Regions from separate parts of the Enterobacter sp. 6722112 genome, predicted to be linked through region 2. Evidence: predicted binding sites of a transcription regulator. Region 2 holds the regulator's gene; each other region holds the start of a gene.

Region 1 (4,193 bases), 1.4 Mb from region 2:
GGCCGATGAGCCTGCTGCTCTGGGGATGCACGTTTGGTCATAGCGAAGCGCGCCTTAAGCAGCTCGAACAGGATTTTGCGCACTGGTTTCGCGGGCACGTCGCCGCGTTTCCCGTGGTACAGGCGCGCCTGACCAGCTATCTCGACGCCAACGATGCCGATATCTGGCTGATTACCGGCTCCCCGCAGACGCTGGTGGAGCATGTCTATTTTGATACGCCCTGGCTGCCGCGCGTGAATCTTATCGCGACACAAATCGCGCGCGGCTACGGCGGCTGGGTGCTGACTATGCGCTGCCTCGGACATGAAAAAGTGGTGCAGCTGGAGAAACGCATCGGTACGCCGCTGCGTCTGTACAGCGGCTACAGCGACAGCAAGCAGGACAACCCGCTGCTCTATTTTTGCCAGCACCGCTGGCGCGTCACGCCTCTGGGCGAACTTCAGCAACTCGAATAGTCTTATCTGTACCGGCTGTGTATAATGCCGCCCGCTTTTCGACTGGAGTATCAGCCCTTGTCCAACCCTGAACACAATCATGAATACTGGATGCGCCATGCGCTGGCGCTGGCTCAGCGCGCCTGGGAAGAGGGCGAAGTGCCCGTGGGCGCGGTACTGGTCCATAACAATCAGGTGATTGGGGAAGGGTGGAACCGTCCGATTGGCCGTCACGATCCTACCGCGCATGCTGAAATTATGGCGCTGCGTCAGGGCGGACTGGTGCTGCAAAACTATCGTCTGCTTGATACCACCCTGTATGTCACCCTTGAACCGTGCGTAATGTGCTCCGGGGCGATGGTGCACAGCCGAATCGGTACGCTGGTGTTTGGCGCGCGGGATGAAAAGACGGGCGCTGCTGGTTCACTGATGGACGTACTTGGGCATCCGGGGATGAACCACCAGGTGAAAACTATCGGCGGGGTACTTGCACCAGAATGTTCGGGTCTGTTAAGTGACTTTTTTCGAATGCGTCGCCAGCAGAAAAAGCAACAAAAGGCAGAATTGAAACCGCAGGATGATTAAGCTCGTCCGGTGCGACCACCGGATAGCTTTCAGCCAGCTGTTGCGCCTCGGCCGCCTCTTTTTCTTTCTCCAGCAGATATCCCACCAGGCTTATCTGATACTTACGAATATTTTCCACATAGGCATACGCTTCATGCCCGCGCGCATAGCCGTACGTCAGCTTCTGGTACCACTGTTTCTGGCTAAGCAGCGGCAGGCGCTGTTTTACATCTGACCAGCTGTCCGGGTTACCTTTGGTTTTCGCCGTCAGCGCCCGCGCGTCGAGCATGTGCGCATAACCCATGTTATAGGCGGCCAGCGCAAACCAGATACGCTCCCCTTCCGGGACCGTCTCCGGCACTTTCGCCATCATATCCTGTAAATACTGCGCGCCGCCGCTGATACTCTGTTCCGCATCGGTCCGGTCGCTGATGCCGAGGCTCTGGGCGGTATTTTTGGTCAGCATCATCAACCCGCGCACGCCCGTGGGGGAGGTGGCCTGAGCATCCCAGTGCGATTCCTGGTAGGAAATCGCCGCCAGCAGCTTCCAGTCAATCTCCTGGGCGTACTTCTCAAACAGCGGTTGCAGATCCGGCAGCACGCTGTCCACCGCGCGCAGGAAGGTGCGGGTGTCAACGTAATCAAAATCGTCTCCGTGACCGAGATATTTCTCTTCCAGGCGCGCCAGGGTGCCGTCTTCATTGATGGAATTAAAGAAATCGAGCATAGCCGCAGAGACGGTTTGATCGTCGTCCAGCTGGGTAAACCAGGTCACCGGCTGTTCGTCGGTCACATCCAGCGCCACGGCAATTTCAGGATGAACGCGCTGGAAAAGGCTGATCGCCACCGAATCAGCAATGGTATAGGCCAGCTTTTTATCTTTTACCTGCTCCAGCAATTCGGTCGTGCCGAGTTTAGGATCGACCGTCCAGCTGAGGTTCGGGTATTTTTTCTCTTTCAACGCCAGCAGATCGTCAATCACCACATGGCCTGGCGCAATGGTCAATTGCTGGTCGGTGATGTCGGCCAGTGAGCGCGGGCGCAGGCTACCCACACGATAAACCACCTGCTGCGACACGGAGTAATAGGTCGGGCCCGGCTGATAGTTTTTGCTGCGTTCGCTGTTGTACACCAGACCTGCGGCGAGAATATCGGCACGGTCATGGTCCAAATCATCAAACAGCTGGTTGATGTTCTGCCGCACGGTAACTTTCAGCTTCACGCCCAGATAGTCCGCAAACAGCTGTGCCAGTTCGTAATCAAGACCGATGGTTTTACCGTTGATATCGTCGTAAATAAGCGGGGATGAGAGGGTACTGACGCGCAACTCCCCCCGCTCCTGAATGGCGGCGATACGGTTTTCGGCCTTGCCGAACCAGGGGATAGACGGCCAGAGGGCCACTGCCAGCAGCAACGTAACAATGCCGATGAGCAGATAATTAATCTTTAATTTTTTCAATTAGTTAATTCTCTGCGACGCCGGTTGCCTCAGTGTGCTGTAGTCATGTTAAGAGTAGAGTTTGCCATTGATTGAGCGGCATTTTGCGCAAAGTAGCGCCAGTTGGCAACCAATTAGAGAGACAGGTCACATCTATTGTTAAACATAAAGGATGATTTTATTTCGACGCAAACGGTTTCGTCGGCGCTCAGGATTCTCTATAATGACGCCCGTTTTCCCCCCTTGCGCACACTGTAAGCGCCCCGGCGCTTCGAAGACGAGAGACTTATGATGGAAATTCTGCGTGGTTCGCCTGCACTGTCTGCCTTCCGTATTAACAAACTGCTGGCACGTTTTCAGGCGGCCGACCTTCCGGTAAGCAATATTTACGCTGAGTATGTCCATTTTGCTGACCTGAACGCCCCCCTGAATGCAGAGGAGCGCGTACAGCTGGAACGCCTGCTTAAATATGGCCCAAGCCTGAGCAGCCATACGCCGACCGGCAAATTAATCCTCGCCACGCCACGCCCTGGCACCATCTCCCCCTGGTCTTCCAAAGCCACCGACATCGCTCACAACTGCGGCCTGAGCCAGATTAACCGTCTGGAGCGCGGTGTGGCGTACTATGTGGAAGCGTCAACCCTGAGCGACGCGCAGTGGCAGGTGGTTGCCGCAGAGCTGCACGACCGCATGATGGAGAGCGTGTTTGATTCTCTGGATGATGCGCAGAAACTGTTCTCCCACCATCAGCCTGCGCCGGTACAGAGCGTGGATTTGCTGGGGCAGGGGCGTCAGGCGCTGATCGACGCAAACCTGCGTCTTGGTCTGGCGCTCGCAGAAGATGAAATCGACTACCTTCAGGATGCATTCGTTAAGCTGAATCGCAACCCGAACGACATCGAACTGTATATGTTCGCGCAGGCCAACTCCGAGCACTGCCGCCACAAGATTTTCAACGCCGACTGGATTATCGACGGCGAACAGCAGCCGAAGTCGCTGTTCAAAATGATCAAAAACACCATGGAGCAAACCCCTGACCACGTGCTGTCTGCCTATAAAGACAACGCCGCGGTGATGGAAGGTTCCGAGGTGGGCCGCTTCTTCGCCGACCGCGAAGCGGGGCGCTATGACTTCCACCAGGAGCCTGCGCATATCCTGATGAAAGTGGAAACCCACAACCACCCGACGGCGATCTCCCCGTGGCCGGGTGCAGCGACCGGCTCCGGCGGTGAAATCCGTGACGAAGGTGCGACCGGTCGCGGCGCGAAACCAAAAGCGGGTCTGGTCGGTTTCTCCGTTTCCAACCTGCGTATTCCGGGCTTTGAGCAGCCGTGGGAAGAAGACTTCGGCAAGCCAGAGCGCATTGTCACCGCGCTGGATATCATGACCGAAGGCCCGCTGGGCGGCGCGGCGTTCAACAACGAATTTGGTCGTCCGGCGCTGAACGGTTACTTCCGTACCTACGAAGAGAAAGTGGACAGCCACAACGGCGAAGAGCTGCGCGGCTACCACAAACCGATCATGCTGGCGGGCGGGATCGGCAACATTCGCGCCGATCATGTGCAGAAAGGCGAGATCGTCGTCGGCGCGAAGCTGATCATGCTCGGCGGCCCGGCAATGAACATCGGTCTGGGCGGCGGGGCAGCCTCGTCTATGGCCTCCGGCCAGTCTGATGCGGATCTCGACTTCGCATCCGTGCAGCGCGACAACCCGGAAATGGAGCGCCGTTGTCAGGAAGTGATCGACCGCTGCTGGCA
Region 2 (4,193 bases):
CACCACGGCAAAGGTTGCGGCGCCCCACACCACCATGGCAATCGCGGCACCCACTTCGTTACGCGCCAGCCACGGAATCGCCACCATGATGACAATCAGCAGCGTTAAAAAACCTTTCAGTGTTCCACTGACGGAGCGGTCGGCAAATTTCCCGCCGAGATAGTTGCCAATCGAGAACCCGACACCAATCAGCACCAGCATCGCGGTAACAAAGAGTGGCGTTGCGTGGGTAATGTCGTGCAGCACCGGGGAGATATAGGTGTAGAGCGTAAACATCGCCCCGGCCCCCAGTACCGTGGTAAGCAGCGCGGACAACACCTGAGGACGCATCAGCACCGCCAGCTCTTTACGTACTTCCGGACGTTCTCCCGCACTTCCTTTCGGCAGTGAGAAGAACAGCGCAACCATCGCGACCACGCCCAGTCCGGCGGTTGCGAGGAAAGACATACGCCAGCCGATGGCTTCTCCCAGCCAGGTGGCAGCGGGAACGCCGCCGATATTAGCGATGGTGAGGCCCATGAACATAGTGGCTACCGCGCTGGCCTGCTTATGTTTTGGCACCACGCTGGCGGCAACAACCGAGCCCAGTCCGAAGAAGGCGCCATGGTTGAGGCTGGTCAGAATGCGCGAAAGCATCAGAGTGGTGTAATCGGGCGAAATTGCGGAAAGCACATTTCCGAGAGTGAAAATCGCCATCAGGAAAATCAGCGCATTGCGGCGAGCGCGGTGGGAAAGCAGCAGCGTCATCAGCGGCGCGCCCACCATCACGCCAATCGCGTAGGCGCTAATTAACATACCGGCCGCAGGAATTGAGACGTCCACACCCCGGGCGATAACAGGCAATAACCCCATAGGGGAGAATTCAGTGGTGCCAATCCCAAAGGCGCCAATCGCCAGGGCCAGCAGGGGAAAATTGATTTTCATGAAGAGACTCCGGATACCGTGCCATAACCCGGCACAGAACTAAGAAGTCAAAAGCATGACATCAATCACAAAAAATGAGAAGTTAACATTTTGGCAAAAGATTTTTGCCGGAGAGGTAACAATAGCGGCAAGAGAGGGAGAAGGTTCTCCCCCCTCCTGAATCAGTGCAGCGCAGCGGTTAAACCACCCGCAACAATCAGGGCAAGAACAACAATGGTGGTAAACAGCGAAAACTTCAGATCGGTACTCATCAATTTTTCTCCTTTTATTCACCCTACGAAAAGTGAGCTTGCTCATTTTTACACAGTTCAGGTCAAAAATCTTCCAGGATTTAAGCGGATATCCACTTTACCTCTTCCCCTTTTCATCAAGATAGGACAAAATTCCACGCTAAATTTATTAGCGTACCGGCCACTGACCCCCTCCTGACGTCCTGTGTCGTTTTCCCGGCGTGTCGCAACTCATGTTTGCGTGATAAGGGTGAGAGAAGGCAAACGTTTACCTTCAATTTTTTCAGGAGCTTAGGATATGGTCTGGAGTGACATTTAATGGCAACAATTAAAGACGTAGCAAAACGCGCAAACGTTTCCACTACAACCGTATCACATGTTATTAACAAAACGCGTTTCGTCGCTGAAGAGACGCGTAATGCCGTCTGGGCGGCAATCAAAGAACTGCACTACTCGCCAAGTGCCGTCGCCCGCAGCCTGAAGGTTAATCACACCAAATCGATTGGCCTGCTGGCCACCAGCAGTGAAGCGGCCTACTTTGCTGAAATCATCGAAGCCGTTGAAAAAAACTGCTTCCAGAAAGGCTATACCCTGATTCTGGGCAACGCGTGGAACAACATTGAAAAACAGCGCGCTTACCTGTCAATGATGGCGCAAAAGCGCGTCGACGGCCTGCTGGTTATGTGTTCTGAATACCCTGAGTCGGTCCTTTCCATGCTGGAAGAGTATCGCCACATTCCGATGGTGGTCATGGACTGGGGCGAAGCGCGCGCAGACTTCACCGACTCTGTTATTGATAACGCCTTTGAAGGCGGCTACATGGCGGGGCGTTATCTGGTAGAACGCGGTCATCGTGAAATTGGCGTGATCCCGGGACCGCTGGAGCGTAACACCGGGGCTGGCCGTCTGGCCGGTTTCATGAAAGCGATGGAAGAGGCGCTGATCACCGTGCCGGAAAACTGGATTGTTCAGGGCGACTTCGAGCCGGAGTCGGGCTATCGCGCCATGCAGCAGATCGTTTCCCAGCCGCATCGCCCTACCGCGGTGTTCTGCGGCGGCGACATCATGGCGATGGGCGCGCTCTGCGCGGCGGATGAACTCGGCCTGCGCGTCCCGCAGGATATCTCGGTGATCGGCTATGACAACGTGCGCAACGCCCGCTTCTTTACCCCGGCGCTGACCACCATTCACCAGCCGAAAGATTCGCTGGGTGAAACGGCCTTCAACATGCTGCTGGACAGGATCGTCAACAAGCGTGAACAGTCCCAGTCCATTGAAGTTCACCCGCGCCTGATTGAACGCCGTTCCGTTGCGGACGGTCCGTTCCGCGACTACCGTCGTTAATCTCATTACGGGGCCAGCTATGCTGGTTCCCGCAACCACTCCCGGTTCAGCGTTTCGCTGTCGCCCAGATAATCCAGCAGCCAGGCCATGGCGGGCGAGACGTCGTTTTGCTGCCACGTCAGACAGCACGCGGCATCCGGGAAGGGGTTTTCCAGCGTCAAGGCCACCCACTCTCCCGCGTCGATGCGCGGGCGCGCAAAATGCACCGGCACCATGCCAACGCACAGCCCCGCGCTCAGACAGGTGGCTGACGACTCCCAGTCCGGTGCGACCACGCGGCGCTGATTATCCAGCAGCCAGGTAATGCGCTTGGGCAGCGAGCGGGAGGTATCTTCCAGCACCAGCGAGGGCCAGTTGCGTAAGGTGTCATCGCTCAGCGGACCTTCCAGCGCCGCCAGCGGGTGATCGCGCGCGACCACGCAGGTCCAGCTCAGCATGCCCATGTCGCGAAACGCGTAGCGCCCCCCAACCGGGATCGCCTGGGTTGCACCAATCGCCATCTCCGCCCTGCCGTCCGCCAGCGCATCCCAGACGCCGTTGAACACTTCCTGCGAAACACGCAGTTCGACGTCGGAAAAATGACGATAGAAATCGACGATCATCTGCCGGGTCCGCTCCGGCTTAACGATGTTATCCACCGCGATAGCGAGATGCCCGCGCCAGCCGTTGGCGATCTGCTGGCACTGCTCACGGGTGATCTGCATTTTTTTGATAACAGACCGCCCTTCCTTCAAAAACCACGCTCCGGCAGGCGTGAGCTCCACGTCGCGATGGCGCCGCTCGAACAGCGGGACCGCCAGCCACGCTTCCAGCTGGCGCACCGTATAGCTGATAGCCGAGGGAACGCGATGCAGCTCCTGGGCGGCACCGGTAAAGCTGCCGTTACGCGCCACGGCATCAACCACTTCAAGGGAATAATCTGACCACATCTTTAGCCTGCAAATTTTTTGAACGCACCCGCCAAATATTAGCGTTTCACAAGCCGCTTTGCACTCCCTACACTCTGCGCCAACGTACACCTGCCTCCTCAGGAGAAAAAAGTGCAACCCAGGAAAGGATTTTTAGTCTGGCTCGGCGGCTTAAGCGTGCTGGGCTTTTTGGCGACCGATATGTATCTGCCCGCGTTCGCCGCGATGCAGGAAGATTTGCAAACCCCTGCCGCCGCCATCAGCGCCAGTTTAAGTTTGTTCCTCGCCGGCTTTGCTTTTGCGCAATTGCTGTGGGGGCCGCTCTCGGATCGTTTTGGCCGTAAGCCCGTCCTGTTGTTGGGGCTGGCGATTTTTGCCGTAGGCTGTCTGGGCATGCTGTGGGTCCGCGATGCCGCCTGGTTGCTGGCGCTGCGCTTTATTCAGGCGGTCGGTGTCTGCGCCGCAGCGGTGACCTGGCAGGCGCTGGTGACCGATTACTACCCCGCCTCGCGCACTAACCGCATATTCGCCACTATAATGCCGCTGGTCGGCCTGTCGCCGGCGCTTGCCCCGTTACTGGGCAGCTGGATCCTCGCGCATTTCGACTGGCAGGCTATTTTCGCCACGCTCTTTGCTATTACGCTGGTCCTGATGCTGCCTGCTTTCGGGCTTAAACCTGCGCATAAAAAAGAGACGCATCCGGACGCAAAGCCCATCACCTTTACCTCTTTACTGCGGTCGAAAGCCTATCGCGGTAACGTGCTGATTTATGCTGCCTGCTCTGCCA
Region 3 (4,193 bases), 690 kb from region 2:
ACGCCTTTAAACAGTTCAGGCCGCTGGTTGATCACGGCGCCCATAAGCATGCCCCCGGCGCTGCCCCCCATGCCAAAGCAGAGCTGCGGATCGCCATAACCCTGCGCGATCAGCGCATCGCAAACATCAAGGTAGTCATTAAAGGTATTTTTCTTTTTGAGAAATTTTCCGTCTTCATACCAGTGCTGACCCAGCTCGCCGCCGCCGCGAATATGGGCAATCGCATAAACAAAACCGCGGTCGAGCAGGCTCAGCCTGCTGCTGCTGAAATCGGCGTCCATGCTGGATCCATAGGAGCCATAGCCATAGACGAGGATGGGGTTTTTACCTTTGTTGAAGTGCGCCTTGTGATAGACGAGCGACACTGGGACTTCAACGCCGTCGCGTGCGGTCACCCACAGGTGCTCACTGCGATAATTTTCCGACTCAAAACCCCGGACCTCAGCCTGTTTAATCACCTGACGCTGCCCGGTGTCCATATCCAGTTCAAACAACGTATCCGGGGTGGTCATCGACGAATAGCCGTACCGCAGGCGGGACGATTCCGGTTCCGGGTTAAAGCCGATCCACGTTACGTAAGCCGGGTCATCGAACGCAATGCCCACCACTTCGCGGGTTTTGCGGTTGATTTGGCGGATACTGGTCAGTCCGCGCTGACGCTCTTCCACCACCAGCCAGTCGGTAAACAGGGTGAACCCCTCCAGCATCGCCTGATCGCGCGCGGGAATTAACACTTCCCATTTGCGTTCATCGCGCACTTTGGTTTTATAAAGGCCAAAGTTTTTGCCCTCGCGGTTCGAACGCAGGTAAAAGCTGTGCTGGAAGTGATCCAGGCTGTACTCATGATCTTTACGGCGCGGCAGGAAGCACAGAGGCTGCGCATCCGGCAGCTCTGCATCCAGCAGCAGCACTTCTGAGGTGGTGGCGCTGGAGAGGAAAATGATCACGTAGTGGCGAGACGACGTTTTGTGCAGGCTGACATAGAACGTCTCATCTTTTTCCTCATACACCAGTTCATCGTCGGCGGAATCGGTCCCCACCGTATGACGCCAGACCTGATAAGGCAGCAGCGTTGAGACATGCTTTTTAACGTAGTAGACCGTTTCTGAATCGTTACCCCAGACGAAATCGGGGGAGACATTATCCAGCATTTCGGGATACCAGTTTCCCGTTTCAAGATTGCGGAAACGCAAACCGTACTGGCGGCGGGAGAGGTAATCCTCAGCCAGCGCCATAATGGCGTTATCGGGGGAAATGGACATGCCGCCCAGCGTATAAAACTCACTGTGGGCCGCACGTTTGTTTGCATCCAGCAGGATCTCCCATTCATCCCACTCGGCGCTCAGCACAGACTGGCGCTGGTAGATGGGATATTCGTTTCCCGGCTCATAAATATGGCGATAGCGATAACCGTTTTTGCACCACGGGGCAGAGACATCACGCTGGGGGATACGCTGCACCATTTCCTTCAGAAGTTGATCCTGAAGCGCCTGCTGGCTGGCCATGACCTGGCGGCCATAGTCGTTTTCCTCGTGCAGATAGTCCAGCACTTCTGGCCGGGAACGAGAATCGTCCCGCAGCCAGTAGTAGTTATCGATACGCGTATCGCCATGCGTGGTGATCGCATAAGGAGTACGTCGGGCTTTTGGAGGCATGGCATTCTTACTTTTTCGTTTTACATCCTATAAGGTTGGCAAAACACGCGTATGATGCAAGCGAAACATGGCCTTCTAGCCCACGAGGGTCTGCTTCTGCTGCTGAATATCCTGCTCAATTCCCTCACGAACGTCCTGTGGGATCTTCAGCGCATCGCCCAGGGCGTTCAGGTAGCTGCGCTCCATAAAGTGATCGATATCGATGGCGGCACAGCTCAGAAAATAGAGTTCCAGCGCCTCTTCTTCGTTTTTCACGCTTTGCGCCAGACGCTGCGGGTCAAGCGGCTGTTCGATGGCCTGCGCCACCAGCGCCCTGCCCTGCTCCTCAACGCCCGCTTCCCGCATCTGCTGTTCAATTGCGGCACGTTCACTGGCATCAATATGCCCGTCGCTCTTGGCCGCAAAGACCAGAGCGAGGATCAGCCGCTCGGTGCGTAAATCTAACGGCGATACCTGCTTCCCGTATTGCGGTTCATCCTGATGCGCGCTGCGCACCTTGTCTTTGTATTTGTTCCATAAGACGGAGCCTGCAATAGCCCCTCCGCCCGCCAGCAGCGCGCCGGTACCGTATTTGGTAAGCAGTTTCCGCGATGATTTATTGGCAACCAGCAAACCGGCCAGCCCGCCGAGCGCACCCGGCACCAGCAGCTTGCTCAGACCCTGCTCGCCCGACGACGAGCCTTTTTGTCCCAACAGGGATTGCAGTTGATTCATCCAGCCTGACATATTTTTCCTCACGTAACAGTGCGTAACCTTCACAGCCTAAGCGAGCGGGTGTCAGGAAATGTCTGTCAGTGCTAAAGAAGCGCAAATTTCCCCCCTGTCCGGTTATCCCCATACAAGACAGACGCAAACGTTTTCGTTTATACTGCCCGCATCTTTTTCAGGGGGATTTTTATGACTCGTTTAGGAACCGCGCTGCGTCCCGCCGCGACGCGCGTCATGCTGTTGGGATCGGGTGAACTGGGTAAAGAAGTGGCCATTGAATGCCAGCGTTTAGGTGTGGAAGTGATTGCGGTGGACCGTTACGCGAATGCGCCCGCCATGCACGTCGCGCATCGCTCGCACGTCATCGATATGCTTGACGGTAATGCGCTGCGGGGGTTAATTGCCGACGAAAAACCGGATTTCGTGGTACCTGAAATTGAGGCCATTGCCACTGAGATGTTGATTGCCCTTGAACAGGAAGGCCAGCGCGTGGTGCCCTGCGCCACTGCGGCAAAACTGACCATGAACCGGGAAGGCATTCGTCGCCTGGCGGCAGAAGAATTACAGCTCCCGACCTCCAGCTACCGTTTTGCCGGGGATAAAGCTGCGTTTCTCCAGGCCGTAGAGGAGATTGGCTACCCGTGCATCATTAAGCCGGTAATGAGCTCCTCCGGCAAAGGGCAGAGCTTTATCCGCGACAGCAGCACGCTGGACAACGCCTGGGACTATGCCCAGCAGGGCGGCCGAGCCGGGGCCGGGCGCGTCATCGTGGAAGGCGTGGTAAAGTTTGATTTTGAAATTACCCTGCTCACCGTCAGCGCCGTGGATGGCGTTTATTTCTGCGACCCGATTGGTCATCGCCAGGAAGACGGCGATTATCGCGAATCCTGGCAACCGCAGCAGATGAGCGAGCTGGCGCTGGCACGCGCACAGGAGATCGCCCGCAAGACGGTGCTGGCGCTGGGCGGCTACGGCCTGTTCGGCGTGGAGTTGTTTGTTTGCGGCGACGAGGTGATCTTCAGCGAAGTCTCCCCTCGTCCGCACGATACCGGGATGGTTACGCTGATTTCACAGGATCTCTCCGAGTTCGCGCTGCACGTACGCGCTTTCCTCGGCCTGCCGGTTGGCGGCATCCGTCAGTACGGCCCGGCAGCCTCGGCGGTGATCCTGCCGCAGCTGACCAGCCAGAATGTCACCTTTGATAACGTCGAAGGTGCGGTTGGCGCAGGCTTGCAGGTCCGGCTGTTCGGCAAACCGGAGATCGACGGAAGCCGTCGTCTGGGCGTGGCATTAGCGACCGGGGAAAATGTGGACGAAGCCGTCGCGAGAGCAAAAAGAGCGGCTGCGAACGTCAGCGTAGCAGGATAAAAAAACGGGCCGAAAGGCCCGTTTTAACTGTCTGGCTGGCCGGGTTAGGCGCAGCCGACACCCGGCAAACAAACTTACTGTTTCGCGCCTTCTACCGCTTCGCGAGCCAGTTTAGTGATGCGATCCCAGTCGCCTGCTTCCAGCGCATCCGCCGGAACCAGCCAGGAGCCGCCGATGCACAGCACGCTTTTCAGCGCCAGATAGTCACGGTAGTTGGCCGGAGAGATGCCGCCCGTTGGGCAGAAACGCACCTGGGAGAATGGGCCCGCAATGGCCTGCAACGCTTTGGTGCCGCCGTTCGCTTCAGCCGGGAAGAATTTGAACTCTTTCAGGCCGTAGTCCATGCCCAGCATCAGTTCAGAAACGGTGCTGATACCCGGGATCAGCGGAATAGAACCTTCGGTTGCGGCTTTCAGCAGCGGCTCAGTCAGCCCCGGGCTGATGGCAAACTGTGCGCCCGCT

The links. The regulator PurR, encoded in region 2, represses purine synthesis genes. The targets are predictions, from matches to a motif close to CANGCAAACGTTTGCNTG.
Region 1: purL (phosphoribosylformylglycinamidine synthase) is a predicted target of PurR. The motif match lies at 2,622-2,639, and genes of this name have one in related genera.
Region 3: purT (formate-dependent phosphoribosylglycinamide formyltransferase) is a predicted target of PurR. The motif match lies at 2,502-2,519, and genes of this name have one in related genera.

Annotation. Positions count from the first base shown of each region.
Region 1 is NZ_JBZWGR010000007.1:3,123,037-3,127,229, reverse strand. Features, by position in the region: gene yfhb (phosphatidylglycerophosphatase C) at 1-455, shown strand, start outside; gene tadA (tRNA adenosine(34) deaminase TadA) at 480-1,019, shown strand; gene mltF (membrane-bound lytic murein transglycosylase MltF) at 907-2,457, opposite strand; gene purL (phosphoribosylformylglycinamidine synthase) at 2,725-4,193, shown strand, end outside.
Region 2 is NZ_JBZWGR010000007.1:1,716,257-1,720,449, reverse strand. Features, by position in the region: gene AC4OVU_RS09780 (MFS transporter) at 1-924, opposite strand, end outside; gene cydH (cytochrome bd-I oxidase subunit CydH) at 1,086-1,175, opposite strand; gene purR (HTH-type transcriptional repressor PurR) at 1,473-2,498, shown strand; gene punR (DNA-binding transcriptional activator PunR) at 2,516-3,427, opposite strand; gene punC (purine nucleoside transporter PunC) at 3,539-4,193, shown strand, end outside.
Region 3 is NZ_JBZWGR010000007.1:2,404,487-2,408,679, forward strand. Features, by position in the region: gene ptrB (oligopeptidase B) at 1-1,655, opposite strand, end outside; gene AC4OVU_RS13005 (tellurite resistance TerB family protein) at 1,731-2,381, opposite strand; gene purT (formate-dependent phosphoribosylglycinamide formyltransferase) at 2,553-3,731, shown strand; gene kdgA (bifunctional 4-hydroxy-2-oxoglutarate aldolase/2-dehydro-3-deoxy-phosphogluconate aldolase) at 3,806-4,193, opposite strand, start outside.